Regions from separate parts of the Weizmannia sp. FSL W8-0401 genome, predicted to be linked through region 2. Evidence: a T-box and tRNA genes for the amino acid it is inferred to sense, from the RefSeq annotation. Region 2 holds a T-box; the other holds one or more tRNA genes.
The links. A T-box is a leader RNA that pairs with one kind of tRNA and senses whether it is charged. The one in region 2 lies ahead of thrS (threonine--tRNA ligase), so its partner is inferred to be a tRNA-Thr.
Positions count from the first base shown of each region.

Region 1: it has a tRNA-Thr gene. The T-box ahead of thrS (threonine--tRNA ligase) is inferred to sense a tRNA for this amino acid. The anticodon was not compared.

Region 1 covers NZ_JBBPAG010000001.1:190,968-197,052, forward strand. The annotation lists rRNA gene NSU00_RS01000 (23S ribosomal RNA) at 1-2,049, shown strand, start outside; rRNA gene rrf (5S ribosomal RNA) at 2,500-2,615, shown strand; tRNA gene NSU00_RS01010 (tRNA-Asn) at 2,623-2,694, shown strand; tRNA gene NSU00_RS01015 (tRNA-Thr) at 2,701-2,773, shown strand; tRNA gene NSU00_RS01020 (tRNA-Glu) at 2,785-2,859, shown strand; tRNA gene NSU00_RS01025 (tRNA-Val) at 2,871-2,943, shown strand; tRNA gene NSU00_RS01030 (tRNA-Thr) at 2,951-3,026, shown strand; tRNA gene NSU00_RS01035 (tRNA-Tyr) at 3,032-3,116, shown strand; tRNA gene NSU00_RS01040 (tRNA-Gln) at 3,181-3,252, shown strand; tRNA gene NSU00_RS01045 (tRNA-Lys) at 3,299-3,371, shown strand; tRNA gene NSU00_RS01050 (tRNA-Gly) at 3,412-3,483, shown strand; gene rocF (arginase) at 3,746-4,645, shown strand; gene NSU00_RS01060 (aspartyl-phosphate phosphatase Spo0E family protein) at 4,752-4,925, opposite strand; gene sigW (RNA polymerase sigma factor SigW) at 5,101-5,664, shown strand; gene NSU00_RS01070 (zf-HC2 domain-containing protein) at 5,677-6,085, shown strand, end outside.
Region 2 covers NZ_JBBPAG010000001.1:2,075,723-2,081,807, reverse strand. The annotation lists gene NSU00_RS10195 (replication initiation and membrane attachment family protein) at 1-82, shown strand, start outside; gene dnaI (primosomal protein DnaI) at 79-1,023, shown strand; gene NSU00_RS10185 (putative sporulation protein YtxC) at 1,150-1,986, shown strand; T-box leader at 2,105-2,327, shown strand; gene thrS (threonine--tRNA ligase) at 2,403-4,325, shown strand; gene NSU00_RS10175 (MFS transporter) at 4,425-5,678, shown strand; ribosomal protein L20 leader region at 6,076-6,085, shown strand, end outside.

The DNA of each region.
Region 1 (6,085 bases), 1.9 Mb from region 2:
CTCAAGCGGAGAGTTTTGGAGGTAGAGCACTGTTTGGACGAGGGGCCCTCATCGGGTTACCGAATTCAGACAAACTCCGAATGCCAAAAACTTATGCTTGGGAGTCAGACTGTGAGTGATAAGATCCATGGTCGAAAGGGAAACAGCCCAGACCGCCAGCTAAGGTCCCAAAGTATACGTTAAGTGGAAAAGGATGTGGCGTTGCTTAGACAACCAGGATGTTGGCTTAGAAGCAGCCATCATTCAAAGAGTGCGTAATAGCTCACTGGTCGAGTGACGCTGCGCCGAAAATGTACCGGGGCTAAACGTATCACCGAAGCTGCGGATGGACACCGTTTGGTGTCCGTGGTAGGAGAGCGTTCTAAGGGCGTTGAAGCCGGACCGGAAGGACCGGTGGAGCGCTTAGAAGTGAGAATGCCGGTATGAGTAGCGAAAGAAGGGTGAGAATCCCTTCCACCGAATGCCTAAGGTTTCCTGAGGAAGGCTCGTCCGCTCAGGGTTAGTCGGGGCCTAAGCCGAGGCCGAAAGGCGTAGGCGATGGACAACAGGTTGATATTCCTGTACCGCCTCTTCACCGTTTGAACGATGGGGGGACGCAGGAGGATAGGGCAAGCGCGACACTGGTTGATCGCGTCCAAGCAGTTAGGCCGGTGCGGAGGCAAATCCTTCGCGCCAAGGCGGAGCTGTGATGGCGAGGGAAATTAAAGTACCGAAGTTCCTGATTCCACACTGCCAAGAAAAGCCTCTAGTGAGGTGAAAGGCGCCCGTACCGCAAACCGACACAGGTAGGCGAGGAGAGAATCCTAAGGTGAGCGAGAGAACTCTCGTTAAGGAACTCGGCAAAATGACCCCGTAACTTCGGGAGAAGGGGTGCTTTTTGGGGTGTATGCCCCGGGAAGCCGCAGTGAATAGGCCCAGGCGACTGTTTAGCAAAAACACAGGTCTCTGCGAAGCCGCAAGGCGAAGTATAGGGGCTGACACCTGCCCGGTGCTGGAAGGTTAAGGAGAGGGGTTAGCCGCAAGGCGAAGCTCTGAACTGAAGCCCCAGTAAACGGCGGCCGTAACTATAACGGTCCTAAGGTAGCGAAATTCCTTGTCAGGTAAGTTCTGACCCGCACGAAAGGTGTAACGATCTGGGCACTGTCTCAACGAGAGACTCGGTGAAATTATAGTACCTGTGAAGATGCAGGTTACCCGCGACAGGACGGAAAGACCCCATGGAGCTTTACTGCAGCCTGATATTGAATTTTGGTACAGCTTGTACAGGATAGGTAGGAGCCTTGGAAACCGGAGCGCCAGCTTCGGCGGAGGCATCGGTGGGATACTACCCTGGCTGTATTGAAATTCTAACCCGCACCCCTTACCGGGGTGGGAGACAGTGTCAGGCAGGCAGTTTGACTGGGGCGGTCGCCTCCTAAAAGGTAACGGAGGCGCCCAAAGGTTCCCTCAGAATGGTTGGAAATCATTCGCAGAGTGTAAAGGCATAAGGGAGCTTGACTGCGAGACTTACAAGTCGGGCAGGGACGAAAGTCGGGCTTAGTGATCCGGTGGTTCCGCATGGAAGGGCCATCGCTCAACGGATAAAAGCTACCCTGGGGATAACAGGCTGATCTCCCCCAAGAGTCCACATCGACGGGGAGGTTTGGCACCTCGATGTCGGCTCATCGCATCCTGGGGCTGTAGTCGGTCCCAAGGGTTGGGCTGTTCGCCCATTAAAGCGGTACGCGAGCTGGGTTCAGAACGTCGTGAGACAGTTCGGTCCCTATCCGTCGCGGGCGCAGGAAATTTGAGAGGAGCTGTCCTTAGTACGAGAGGACCGGGATGGACGCACCGCTGGTGTACCAGTTGTCTTGCCAAAGGCATCGCTGGGTAGCTATGTGCGGAAGGGATAAGTGCTGAAAGCATCTAAGCATGAAGCCCCCCTCAAGATGAGATTTCCCACAGTTTAACTGGTAAGATCCCTGAAAGATGATCAGGTTGATAGGTCCGGGGTGGAAGCGCGGTGACGCGTGCAGCTGACGGATACTAATCGATCGAGGACTTAACCAAATAGAAAAGCGAAGGTGCCTTGTTTAGCCCCGACAAGCGAATGTTCTGACCGGCATGGAGCCGTCTTTTGGCTCCGTGACGGGCAGGTGATTCGACCTCGAGGGGCTAGGCACCGGAGCTAGACAATAGAAAAGCGGAAGCGCCTTGGTCATCGGCGTATGAACTTCAAGGCCCCCGCCTGAGATAAAGGAAACACGACGAGCCCTAAAGGCGAGTCGATGCCCGCTTATCGTAGGAAAGGGGGACGGGAAGTTCACTAGCCGATAGCGCCCGGAGCTGGACAATAGAAAAGCGGAGGTGCCTTACCAAAGGCACTGGCGCTGAACCATTTTCAAAGTTAGAAACGCATTCTCCGTTTACAGTTTTTTCTCCCATCCGGTTTTCAGGGAATCACATAATTCCTGTTGATAAGCAATGGAAACTTTGTTATAATGATTTTTGTCATTGAGGTCCGGTGACGATGGCGGAAAGGTCACACCCGTTCCCATCCCGAACACGGAAGTTAAGCTTTCCAGCGCCGATGGTAGTTGGGGGTTTCCCCCTGCGAGAGTAGGACACTGCCGGGCCCGATATTCCGCAGTAGCTCAGTGGTAGAGCAATCGGCTGTTAACCGATCGGTCGTAGGTTCGAATCCTACCTGCGGAGTCATATGCTTCCATAGCTCAGCAGGTAGAGCACTTCCATGGTAAGGAAGAGGTCATCGGTTCGAGCCCGATTGGAAGCTTATATTTTTTTGGCCCGTTGGTCAAGCGGTTAAGACACCGCCCTTTCACGGCGGTAACACGGGTTCGAATCCCGTACGGGTCACCATTTACATATTTGGAGGATTAGCTCAGCTGGGAGAGCGTCTGCCTTACAAGCAGAGGGTCGGCGGTTCGAGCCCGTCATCCTCCATTTGTATGCCGGTCTAGCTCAATTGGTAGAGCAACTGACTTGTAATCAGTAGGTTGGGGGTTCAAGTCCTCTGGCCGGCACCATTTACGGAGGGGTAGCGAAGTGGCTAAACGCGGCGGACTGTAAATCCGCTCCCTCAGGGTTCGGCGGTTCGAATCCGTCCCCCTCCACCATCTCATTTTTTGGGCATGCACTTTGGTGCATTTTTTTGGTGAGAGGGTTCATACTATAGATAATTGGGCCATAGCCAAGCGGTAAGGCAACGGACTTTGACTCCGTCATGCGTTGGTTCGAATCCAGCTGGCCCAGCCTTTTCTATTGAATTGGTTACGCCAATGGATATATAGATTTTTACGAGCCATTAGCTCAGTTGGTAGAGCATCTGACTTTTAATCAGAGGGTCGCAGGTTCGAATCCTGCATGGCTCACTCTTTTCTTTTTTTAAAATATGTGGTATTCTACAAATATGCGGAAGTAGTTTAGTGGTAGAACAACACCTTCCCAAGGTGTGGGTCGCGGGTTCGAGTCCCGTCTTCCGCTTAAAGTTTAAACGCTCAAACCTCTTGATATAAAAGGGTTTGAGCGTTTTTTATTTGTCTGTAAATATTTTTCACTCTATAATACAACTCCAGTGTTGTTGGCGGATGGTTGATGGGTTTTCTGGATTGGTGAAGGAAGGCCCCTTTAAGATGAATAGTCTCACCTCCATTTTCTTGAATAATTATACAGAATTTTGTACAGTTGAGCCAATTGGAAAACAATTTTACAATGATAGATAGAGAGAAGGAAAGGGGACAGTCTGATGGAGAAACATATTGCAATAATGGGGGTTCCAATGGATCTTGGGCAGCGGTATAAAGGGGTGGATCTAGGCCCGCAGGCGATCCGGTATGCAGGTGTGAAAGAAGGACTCGAGAAACTCGGCTGCGCGGTTACCGATTTGGGCAATATTGAAATTGGCAGGGCGGAGCAGCTCCCTGATGACGAAGTCAATGCAAGAAATTTAAAAACGATTGCAAAAGCGAGCCAGTTCATTGCAGAGCATACAGATGAAATTGTAAAAAGCAACCGGTTCCCGCTTATTTTTGGCGGCGACCACAGCATTGCCATTGGGACAATTGCCGGCATCAGCAAACATTACAGAAATCTCGGCGTCATTTGGTTTGATGCGCATGCGGATATGAATACTCCTGAGACAAGCCCTTCCGGAAATGTTCACGGCATGCCGCTTGCCGCCAGCCTCGGGTACGGGCATGCTTCTTTAACGGGCGTTTACGGCTATATTCCGAAACTGAAAGCGGAGCATGTTGTCCTGATCGGGCAGCGGGATTTGGACGAAGGGGAAAAGGATTTCATCCGCAACCTGGGCATTAAAATTTACACGATGGCTGAAATCGACCGGATTGGGATGGAGAGCGTCATGGCAGCAAGCATTAACTATTTAAAAGAAAGAACGGACGGCATTCATTTGTCGCTCGATTTAGATGCGCTCGATCCGCAAGAAGCCCCGGGTGTGGGAACGCCTGTATACGGCGGGCTTCATTTCCGCGAAAGCCGGCTCGCCATGGAGATACTGCACGATGCAAATGCCGTTGTTTCAGCTGATGTTGTTGAGGTAAACCCGATTCTTGACAGCCGCAATCAAACGGCAGAAAAAGCTGTCCGCCTGATTGAAACATTGTTCGGGAAAAAACTTCTTTAAAAAAAGCCCCTATTAGCTGGTGCCCGGCACGCAAATAAAAAAACGGCAAATGATGGACGCTTTGCCGTTTTTTTATTTAAATCTATTCCATGGGTGTTCTGTCCACTTATCCCTGAAGTTTACTGCTTTTCAATTTGTTAAATTGATTGATGAGCTGGTCCAGATGCCTGCTTGCCTGTAAGACCTGGTCGTCCCAATACGCAGTGGTCGAAGCGAGCTGAATCATTTCACGTCTTTTTTCCTCAATTTCCAACATTAAGGCTTGGCTTTTCTGGTTCATCCCTGACTCCCCGTTCGTATTCAAATTTGTAATAATTTTATATCCATTTTACTAAAGATTTAAACATTTTTTCCATAACTTTGCTACAATAGACTTGAATATTTTATTGCTTTTTTTGAAACCTTTTCAGGAGAAAATCGTAAAAATAACGTACCGCACAGGGCGGAGGGGGAAAATGGAAGCAATTGTAGACCGAAAAATTAAGCAGGTCATGAAGGGTGACCAAAATGCTTTTAATGATATCGTTGAATTATATAAAGATAAAGTATTCCAAATCTGTTTCCGCATGATCGGGAGCCGCACCGAAGCGGAGGATCTGGCGCAGGAAACGTTTATCCGCGCCTATATCCATATTAAAAGTTTTAAGCAGGAACGGAAATTTTCATCGTGGTTGTACCGGATTGCTACTAATTTGTGTATTGACCGGATCCGCAAGAAGAAGCCGGATTTTTATCTGGATGCGGAAATTTCCGGGACGGAAGGGCTGACCCTTTACTCAACCGTACCGGCGGAGGAAAACCTGCCGGATATGCAGGTGGAGACACTTGAGATGCAGGAAATGATCCAGCGGGAAATTTTAAAATTGCCGGAAAAATACCGGATTATTATCGTTTTAAAGTATATTGAAGAATTATCTTTAAATGAAATCAGTGAAATGCTGGACATTCCGCTGGGAACGGTAAAAACAAGAATCCACCGCGGGCGTGAAGCGCTGCGAAAGCAATTAGGCAGGCTGTGAGGAGGGAAAAATATGGAGGCATGTTCTGAGAGAATTGTACTGTATATGCATGAATACTTAGATGAAGACATTCCGGAAGACCATAAAAAAATTCTCGAGTACCATTTGGAAACATGCCGCGCGTGCCGACAGCATTTTTATGAGCTGCAAAAAAGCATCTTTTACGTGCAAAGCCTTCCGAATGTCCAGGCGCCTCCCGGATTTACAGGCCGCGTCATGAAAAATCTTCCAAGGGAGAAAAAACGGATCGGGGCGGGCCGCTGGTTGAAAATGCACCCGTTTCTCGCCTCTGCCGGCTTGTTCTTCATTTTAATGGCAGGCGCGATGTTTTCCGAGTGGCATAACCCGGACGAGTTTTCCGTAACGAAAAACAAAGACATCATTGTCCAGGGGCATACCGCGATTGTGCCGAAGGGAAAAG
Region 2 (6,085 bases):
CGCAGTCCAAGCCGATGGGGAGTCATTGGAAGAGAAAAGGAAAAGGCTTGAAAAAATACGTGAACAATACAAGAAAGGGTGAAGGCGGTGGAAAACATAAACGAGACGCTCAAAAGGCTTTCATCCAATCCCGGTTTCCGCAAGCGTTATGAAGAAATGAAGCAGGAAATCATCACGCATCCCGACGTCCGCGCTTTTTTGGATGCACACCGCGGCGAAGTCACAAGATCGATGATTGAAAAAAGCTGGATGAAACTGTACGAATTCATTTCACAGGAAAAAAATTGCAGCCGGTGCAAAAGCCTTGGCGAATGCGTGAATATGATGAAAGGATATGTGCCGGAACTTGTTATTGAACATGGCAATATTGAGATCCACTATAAAAGGTGCCAGAAGAAAATATTGGAGGATGAGCGCAATAAAACGCGCAGGCTGATCCAAAGCATGCACATGCCGAAAAAAATACTGGCGGCATCCTTTGGCGATTTTTTCCTTGAACAAACGGGGCGCCTGGATGCATACGATTTTGCGCATCGCTTTGTCCGTGAATACGAGCCGGGCAAAAAAATGAAGGGGTTATATTTATTCGGCAATTTCGGCGTCGGGAAATCGTATTTGCTTGGTGCGATTGCGAACGAGCTGGCGGACCGGAAACAGGTCTCTTCTTTAATTGTGTATGTGCCCGAGTTTTTCCGCGAAATGAAGGATTCCATCGGCGACCACTCCACCGGGGAAAAGCTGGATATGGTGAAACAAGTGCCCGTATTGATGCTGGATGATATCGGCGCGGAAACGAACTCGAGCTGGACGCGGGATGAAGTGCTCGGCCCGATTCTCCAATACAGGATGCAGGAAGACCTTCCCACTTTTTTTACATCCAATTTCAGCTATGAGGATTTAGAATACCATTTCACTTATACCCAGCGCGGGGAAAAGGAAGAATTGAAAGCCGCGCGCATCCTTGAGCGCATTAAATATTTAAGCGTCCCTGTCCGGATGGAGGGGCCGAACCAGCGGGCCTGACCCTTATATGAAGGGGGCCCGCCTTTTTCATTTCGTAACGCTTTGCCGCCTTCTATTTGCCGGTGCCCCTTCATATACATAAGGTAAAGCAAACGAGCATGTTTTACCGTACAGGGGGGGCTTGGATTGGAATTCCTGATCAGGGACAAGGATGATGCATTATGGATAAAAGCATATTTTGCAAAGGAAAAAGGGCGCGCTGTGAAAATCCGGGAAGCAGTGCTGCATGGGAAAATACATTATGTGGTGGAAGCGGCCGGCAGTAAAAAGGAACTGCAGGCGGCCGTTGCAGATTTTATCATGAAGAAAAAAAGAAACGAGTGGATTTGCAATCAATTGCACCAAGCCTATTTTTTTCGGGCGAAAGAAGAGCAAAACCGGATACTCGAAATCGTGGCCGGCATGCTGAAAGGAGAGCGGCCGGAGCTGACGGATATGGCGGGCGGGATTGAAGAACGTGCCGCCATCGAAGGGGCGGTCGCACCGCTGGTTGGCGAATCGCGCACATTGCCGCTCGCTTCCGTGCTGACGTTCCGCTTAAAAGGCTATTTTGACTGCCTTGACCGATACATCGGTATTGCGATTGACGAATACAAAATGGAACAGGAATACCAGATTTTTGTGCAAAGCTTGAGGGATTACTTGAAGCAAAAAGAACCAAAAAGAGAAAAAATAAAGCTCTGCCTCGGGGAACAGGTGAAATTTTACAACGGCCAATTCCGGGAAATGACGAGGGAAGAACTGGATGGGCTGATTGACCGCAGGCTTCTGTCCAACCACCCTGTCTATATTGACTCTGTCACGATTGCACCGCTTTTATCGATTGCGCCTGCCCGCATTGAAATTTATACGGATACCCCGGACCATGCTTTGATCCGTACGATATGCAATATTTTTGAAGAACGGGTGGCCGTGAAAAGCCGGATGCACTTTATGCACGATCAGCTCGCCGCCAGCGAATGATAAAAAGGGGGCCTTGAACCGGGGCAATGCAGCACGGCAACAAAATCCATCGGCTATCCCTTGATTTTTTCATTGCAAACTTCTATAATTACTTACATAATCAATTGGAAATGAAAAATTCAATGTGATGACGAGGACAACAGGATTCTGTTACCGCCTTTCAGAGAGGAAAGCCCCAGGCTGCAAGCTTTCCGGCACGGGCAGGATGCTTACCGCCTCCGAACTTCAGCCGTGAACAAAATCAGTAGCGGCTGGCGGATATTTCCGTTATCAAACTCAAGCCGTACGTGGAGACGTGCGGAAATGAGGGTGGAACCGCGTGTACAAAACTCGTCCCTTGCCGGGGACGGGTTTTATTTTTTTGCTTTGTTCTTGCGGCCACCCGCGTTGACATCATTTTTAAAGGAGTGGGACATATGGCAGAGATCGTAAAAATCACATTTCCAGATGGCGCTTTAAAGGAATTTCCATTTGGGACAACAACGGAAGAGATTGCCCAATCGATCAGCCCGGGCCTCCGGAAAAAGGCGCTCGCCGGCAAACTGAACGGCAAACTGCTCGATTTGCGCACACCGATTGAAGAAGACGGCGCAATTGAAATCGTCACCCCTGAGCATGAAGATGCGCTTGGCATTCTGCGCCACAGCACGGCACATTTAATGGCACAGGCTGTCCGCCGCCTGTATGGCAATGTCAAGTTTGGCGTCGGCCCTGCAATTGAAAACGGATTTTATTACGATATGGATCTTGACGCGTCGATCACGCCGGAAGACTTGCCGAAAATTGAAAAGGAAATGAAAAAAATTGCTGCGGAAAACCTTGAAATTGTCCGCAAAGTCGTATCCCGTGACGAAGCCAGAAACATATTTGCGAATGATGAATACAAGCTTGAACTGATTGATGCGATTCCGGACGAAACGGTCACGGTTTATGAACAGGGCGAATTTGTTGACCTGTGCCGCGGCGTCCATGTGCCGTCAACCGGAAAAATCAAGGAATTCAAATTATTAAGCATTGCCGGTGCATACTGGCGCGGCGACAGCAACAACAAAATGATGCAGCGCATATACGGGACGGCTTTCTTCAAGAAAGAGGATCTCGAGGCCCATTTGAAATTCCTGGAAGAAGCAAAAGAACGCGACCACAGGAAAATTGGGAAAGAACTCGAACTTTTCACGAACTCGCAAAAAGTCGGACAAGGCCTGCCGCTCTGGCTGCCAAAAGGCGCAACGATCCGCCGCATCATTGAACGGTATATTGTCGACAAGGAAGTCAAACTCGGCTATGACCACGTCTATACGCCGGTGCTTGGCAGCGTGGACCTGTATAAAACGAGCGGCCACTGGGACCATTACCAGGAAGATATGTTCCCGGTCATGAAAATGGACAATGAAGAACTCGTGTTGCGCCCGATGAACTGCCCGCACCATATGATGGTGTATAAAAATACGATCCACAGCTACCGCGAATTGCCGATCCGGATTGCCGAACTCGGGCTCATGCACCGTTATGAAATGTCAGGTGCGCTCTCCGGCCTGCAACGGGTGCGCGGCATGACACTGAATGATGCCCATATTTTCGTGCGCCCGGACCAGATTAAGGAAGAATTCAAGCGCGTGGTTGAACTGATTCTTGAGGTCTATAAAGATTTCAACATTACCGACTACTCGTTCCGCTTGTCGTACCGTGACCCGGAAAATACGGACAAGTATTATGATGATGATGAAATGTGGAACAAGGCACAGGCGATGCTGAAAGAAACGATGGATGATTTTGGTTTTGACTATTACGAAGCGGAAGGCGAAGCCGCATTTTACGGCCCGAAGCTCGACGTCCAGGTCCGCACGGCGCTTGGCAAAGACGAAACATTGTCAACCGTGCAGCTTGACTTCTTGCTCCCGGAACGGTTTGACCTGACGTATGTCGGGGAAGACGGCAAGCCGCACCGCCCGGTTGTCATCCACCGCGGCGTTGTTTCGACAATGGAACGGTTTGTCGCTTATTTGATCGAGGAATACAAAGGGGCGTTCCCGACATGGCTGGCACCGGTCCAGGTACAAGTGATTCCGGTATCGCCGGATGCCCATTATGACTATGCGCGGAAAGTCCAAGAAACGCTTAAGTCTGAAGGAGTCCGCGTTGAACTGGACGACCGCGATGAAAAACTGGGCTACCGGATCCGTGAAGCCCAAGTGCAAAAAATCCCGTACGCGCTCGTTGTCGGCGACCAGGAAGCTGCCGACAACACGGTCAATGTCCGCAAGTACGGCGAGAAACAAACGGAAACGGTGCCGGTCGACACCTTCCTCAGCAAGATAAAAGAAGAAATAAAACGGTAAAACAGACAAGAAATCACGCACCCTGCAGATTTGCAGGGTGCTTTTTATTATATAATAGAGGAAAAAATGGGTTGGCACAGGGGAAGGGGACGGAGCCCAATGCACTTATTTCGGAATCGTCATTTTAATGCGTTGTTTTTTGGCAGGCTGTTCACCAATATTGGGGATAGTGTTTATTATATTGCCATGATGTGGATGGTTTTAAAATTAGGGGGGAACTCGACGGTCTATACCGGATTTGCCGGATTCTTATTTTCGCTGACAGAGGTGCTGAGCTTATTTTACGGCCCGGTTCTTGACAAAATAAATGCAAAAAAATTGCTGGTTACAGCAAGCGTTTTACAAGCCGGCTTACTGCTTTTTCTTGTTGTTTTAAGCAAGTATGGAATCATGAATGTCTGGCTGCTGTTGCTTTCCATCCCGGTTCTTTCGTTTTTATCGGAACTGACTTACCCGTTAGAGAGCGTATTATTGCCGAAAGCCGTGGAAAAGAAAGATCTCGTCAAGGCCAATTCACTCATGTCCATTGCATATAAGGGTTCGGATTTTTTCTTTAATGGGATTGCCGGGTTTATCCTTGCCGCTTTCTCGATGTCGATGGTGCTCGGTATGAATTCGCTTCTTTTTATACTCTCATCCACTCTGTTTTTGTTTTTAAAAGTACAGGTAAAAAGAAGCAAGCAAACCGGGAGCGTACGGGAAGAATGGCAGGCGTACAAACGGGATTTTAAAGAAGGAATATCGTTTGTCAAACAGCCTTTCATCTTGCAATTATTAATCCCCTTGCTGTTTTTAAACTTTTTTTTCGCAATTGTAATGGTCGTATTGCCTTCTTTCGCCAATACTACGGGCGAAGGCGCTTCATCCTACGGCATCATGACAGCGGCTTTGGGCTTAGGGGCTTTGGCAGGAGCAGCAGGTGCGGATAAAATCAGCCGGATATTTCCATTTGGCAAAATATTGGCTGCAGGCTTTTTGCTCTCCGGGTTGTCCTGGCTTTTTATGATTTTATTGAGCAATGTTTCGATATGGTATGTTTATACGCTTATGTTTATTTCCGAGTTATCTATTGGCGCCATCAATGTTTTGTTTTCTGCCATATTTCAGCAATTGCCTGATGAACAAATGTTAGGGCGGGTCAATACCATCAATGTGAGTTTGCTATCGCTTGCGATGCCGGCAGGATCATTGATCGGCGGCGTGATGGCCAAGATCACTTCCGTCCAGCTTACCATGAGCTTTTTTGGAATAGGGCTGTTTGTCCTGGCACTGTTTTATATGGGAAGCGGAAGAATGAGAAAACTGCCAAAAGTTGTGGAGATTGACCATACGTATGTGAAATTAAGTAGATAAAAAAGGAGATAAATGGAACGCACGGCTATTATCGGAAAATTGGATTGAAACCGGTGGCATGGTTAGGAGGGGAAAATGAAAAATTGATTTACATTTGATCCGATTTCCGTTCATTTTATATAAAATGTCGCTCTCTTGCCTACCGAAAAAAGCATGTAAATAGATGCTCAGGCTTGATGTAAAAACTTTATTTTTAGAAGCTTTTGTTTCAACAAAGACAAGCATTTTCATTAAGCACTTCAGAGAGGAGACCAAAAAAACACTTGCGATTTCTCTGCCGGTTTGATAAAATAACGCATGTTGAGCCAAAAAAGTTAAACAGATTTTTCGGGATTCTTGCAAATTGACATGGATACGGTAAAGTGATACAATAATGGAGTGGAATTGAATATAAGTTTGTGAAAAGA